2 regions of the Hyphobacterium lacteum genome follow, and region 1 is predicted to be linked to the other one. Evidence: predicted binding sites of a transcription regulator. Region 1 holds the regulator's gene; the other holds the start of a gene.

Region 1 (2,203 bases):
CGCCGTGCAAAGGACGTGAGTATTGCCGCATTTGATCAGGCAGGAGCCTTCGGCATAGGGAGAAACCCCGGTCTCGATCACAACATCGCGGAGCGCATCATGCGCGCGGCCATAGGGTCTCATCCCGTCACTCCCTTGAAATTATGCCCGCCCGTCTAGCCTCGCCGGAGCGCGGCGTAAACCACGTACAACGGCAGCGCGGAATTGAACACTACAGCGCCATGTCCTAACTGATGGGCGCCATGTCACAGGAATACCGGACCACGCCCAGCCTGACCGACCTTGATGATCGCTCGCGAATGATATTCCGTGAGATCGTCGAGGCCTATCTCGATACCGGCGATCCGGTTGGCTCCCGCACCCTGTCACGGCGGGAGGGTGTTGATCTGTCGCCGGCGTCGATCCGGAACACCATGTCGGATCTGGCCTCCATCGGCCTTTTGACCGCCCCCCACCAGAGTGCCGGCCGGCTGCCGACCCATGCCGGACTGCGCCTGTTCGTCGACGGCCTCTTGCAGGTTGGCGAGCCGGCGGCCGAAGACCGGGCGGTCATTGAATCGCGCGTCGCGGCCACCAGCCGGAGCGTCAAGGATGTGCTGTCGGAAGCCTCCTCCATGTTGGCCGGACTGGCCGGTGGTGCCGGGCTGGTCACCTCTCCATCGCGCGAAAGCCCGCTGCGGCATGTTGAATTCGTGCCCGTGTCCGCTCGCGAGACCCTGGCCATCCTCGTGGGTGCCGACGGAACGGTAGAGAACAGAATGATGGTGGCCCCGGAAGGCCTTCCGCCATCCGCCCTGGTCGAGGCCGGAAACTATCTGTCAGCGCGGCTCAAGGGCAGGACACTGAAAGAGGCGGGTGACGAAATACGAGCCGAGCTCACCGAACGGCGCGCCGCTCTGGACGAGGCCGCACAATCCCTCGTGGAAATGGGGTTGGCAGACTGGTCAGGCGGTAAGGACCGGGCCCTGATCATCCGCGGTCAGGCCCAGCTTCTGGATAATCTTCAGGCCGCCGAGGACCTCGAACGCATTCGCATGCTGTTCGACGAGATGGAGCGCAAGGAGGGGCTGATTGCCCTTCTGGACAAGGCGCGTGAAGCCGAAGGCGTGCGCCTGTTCATCGGCGCCGAGAACCCGCTTTTCTCCTTGTCGGGTTCAAGTGTCATCGTGGCTCCCTATATGGATAGCGACCGGCGTATTGTCGGCGCGCTGGGCGTGATTGGCCCGACGCGGCTGAACTATGCGCGCGTCATCCCGATGGTTGATTATACCGCCCGCGTCGTGGGCCGGTTACTGGACAAATCCCGCAGCTAGACGGGCAGAGGACAAAAATGGCTGAAGACAAAGACGATATGCCGATCGAGGACCGCATCGAGGAAATCGAGGCTGCTGAAAAGGCGGCTCTCGAGGAAGCCGAGGCCGCAATTGCCGAAGCGGGCGACCCGTCCCCGGAAGATGCGGTTCGCGCCCTTCAGGCTGAACTGGAAGACACGCGCGACAAGCTGATGCGGACCGCCGCGGAAATCCAGAATACCCGCCGGCGCGCCGAAAAAGACGTCAAGGATGCCCGCGAATATGCCATTTCGCGTTTTGCTGGAGACGTGTTGAACGTTGCCGACAACCTCTCCCGCGCTCTGCAGGCCGCTCAGGCCGAGGCCATGGAAGGCGCAGCGAAAACCCTTGTTGACGGTGTCGAGCTGACAGAGAAATCGCTCTTGTCGACACTGGAACGCCATGGCGTGAAGAAAATCGACCCGCAGCCCGGCGAGGCGTTCGACCCCAATCGCCACCAGGCCACGGCCCAGATACCGTCCGATCAGCCGGCCGGCAGGATCGCGGCCAGCTTCGCACCCGGCTATGTCATCGGGGAGCGCATTTTGCGCGCCGCCATGGTGGCGGTCTCGGCGGGCGGTGCGGCTGCGGACGAGGCCCCTGATACATCGGAACCGGGGTCGGGCGTGGATGTAAAGGCCTAGGTTTTCCCGGCCATTGATTTTCCGAGGATATTGGCCTCCCCTGTCACCCAGCACAGGGGAGAACTCAGCCATGACCGAATGGATGCTGGCCACCAATGCCGCTGCGGGCTTTGACCCGTCTGCTGCCACCGACGCCTATATCGCCACCATGGATGCTGCCGCCCGGGCGCGATCGGACGCCTATTTCGAAGGCGGATACTGGCTGATCCTGGTTAATCTGCTCGCCGG
Region 2 (2,203 bases), on a different contig from region 1:
CCATACCACCTACGTAGAAGCGGTCGCGCAAAACCTGCTGACCAATCAGATATCCGGCTACCGATTGAGCCCGGCGCTCGGATAGGCGCTGATTGTAATCGGCTGCACCGGTCGAATCGGCATGGCCGATCACATCGACATAGGTTGCGGGATACTGGTTGAGCACCTCGGCCACATCATTCAGCACCTGATAGAAGCGCGGCTCGATGTCCGACGAATTCGTCGCGAACGTCACATCACCCGGCATGATCAGAAGAATGTCATTGCCCTGACGGCGCACGCCCACGCCGCTGTCACGCAAACGTTCGCGCATCGCCTGTTCCTGGCGATCCATGTAATTGCCGATCGCGCCGCCGGCCAGCGCACCGATGCCGGCGCCGATCAACGCATTGGTCCGGCCCTCGGAGGAATCATTGGTATTGGTCAGATATCCCAGCGCCGCACCAGCAGCCGCTCCAATCAGAATGCCCCGCCCGGTATTATTCGGCCGGGTCTCACCCGTGTAAGGATCGGTTGTTGTACAGGCGACGGAAAACGCGAGCGCCGAAACTGATACGACAAGAGCGCGGAAAATCATGTGGGTACTCCCATTTTGTCCTGAAGCGGATTTATACGCCAATTTGGGCGAAATAACGAGCAAGAGTTCAATTTTTCTCGCTGAACCCGCGATGAATATCGCCGGCTAAGCGCTTCATTTTCTGCGGCTTGGCCCCTTGACGCCTCGCCTAGCCATGCCTATCTGCGCGATCGTTAGCAGCCGGGGCACGAGAGTGCTAACGGCTGGTGGAATTAAACAGGGGTATGAACATGTCATTTCGTCCGCTGCACGATCGAGTGCTCGTGAAACGCGTTGAAGAAGAAGCGAAAACCAAGGGCGGGATTATCATTCCTGACACCGCCAAGGAAAAGCCGCAGGAAGGCGAAGTCGTCGCTGTAGGCGGCGGTGCCATCAAGGACGACGGCTCTGTCCGTCCGCTGGACGTGAAAGTCGGCGACCGCATTCTGTTCGGCAAATGGTCCGGCACCGAAGTCACCCTTCAGGGTGATGAGCTGATCATCATGAAAGAGTCCGACATTCTGGGCGTGATGGGCTAGGCCCCGCCTGATCGTTGAAACCCTAAGAAACAAAAGAAACGGAAGACACAAATGGCTGCCAAAGAAGTCAAATTCTCCGCTGATGCCCGCGAGCGCATGCTCAAGGGTGTCGACACGCTGGCTAACGCCGTGAAGGTCACGCTGGGCCCGAAAGGCCGCAATGTTGTGATCGAGAAATCCTTCGGCGCTCCGCGCACCACGAAGGACGGTGTTTCTGTCGCCAAAGAAATCGAACTGTCTGACAAGTTCGAGAACATGGGCGCCCAGATGGTCCGCGAAGTTGCGTCCAAGACCAATGACGCAGCCGGTGACGGAACTACGACGGCCACGGTCCTGGCTCAGGCGATCGTGCGCGAAGGCATGAAATCGGTTGCCGCCGGCATGAACCCGATGGATCTGAAGCGCGGCATCGACAAGGCCGTCGCCACGGTTGTTGGGCAGATCAAGGGTGTTGCAACCCCGATCAAGGGCTCTGAAGAAATCGCTCAGGTCGGCACGATTTCTGCCAATGGCGAAAAAGAAATCGGCGAAATGATCGCCGAGGCCATGGGCAAAGTCGGCAATGAAGGTGTGATCACCGTCGAGGAAGCCAAGTCGCTGGAAACCGAGCTGGATGTCGTTGAAGGCATGCAGTTCGACCGCGGTTACCTGTCGCCCTACTTCATCACTGACGCCGAAAAAATGCAGGCCGAACTGGAAGATCCGTTCGTGCTGCTGTTCGACAAGAAGCTGTCCTCTCTGCAGGCCATGCTGCCGGTCCTCGAAGCTGTTGTTCAGTCGGGCAAGCCCCTGCTGATCATCGCCGAGGACATTGAAGGCGAAGCCCTCGCAACCCTGGTCGTCAACAAGCTGCGTGGCGGCCTGAAGATTGCCGCTGTGAAGGCTCCGGGCTTCGGTGATCGCCGCAAGGCGATGCTGGAAGACATTGCCATTCTGACGGGCGGCACGGTCATTTCCGAAGACATCGGCATCAAGCTGGAAAACGTCACGCTCGACATGCTGGGCACTGCCAAGCGCGTCACGATCACCAAGGACGACACCACCATTGTGGACGGTGCCGGTTCCAAGGATGATATCGAGGCTCGCGTCGGTCAGATCCGCAAGCAGA

What was found. Region 1 encodes HrcA, which represses chaperone genes, less so after heat shock. Its sites were predicted from a motif close to GTTAGCANTCNNNNNNNNNGANTGCTAAC; they were not measured.
Region 2: the regulator HrcA is predicted to act here: its motif matches at 750-778, upstream of groES (co-chaperone GroES).

The regions. Positions count from the first base shown of each region.
Region 1 covers NZ_JAZDRP010000005.1:178,902-181,104, reverse strand. The annotation lists gene rph (ribonuclease PH) at 1-123, opposite strand, end outside; gene hrcA (heat-inducible transcriptional repressor HrcA) at 243-1,313, shown strand; gene grpE (nucleotide exchange factor GrpE) at 1,331-1,975, shown strand; gene V0U79_RS09795 (M48 family metallopeptidase) at 2,046-2,203, shown strand, end outside.
Region 2 covers NZ_JAZDRP010000002.1:143,679-145,881, forward strand. The annotation lists gene V0U79_RS03280 (YiaD family glycine zipper/OmpA-like lipoprotein) at 1-577, opposite strand, end outside; gene groES (co-chaperone GroES) at 808-1,095, shown strand; gene groL (chaperonin GroEL) at 1,147-2,203, shown strand, end outside.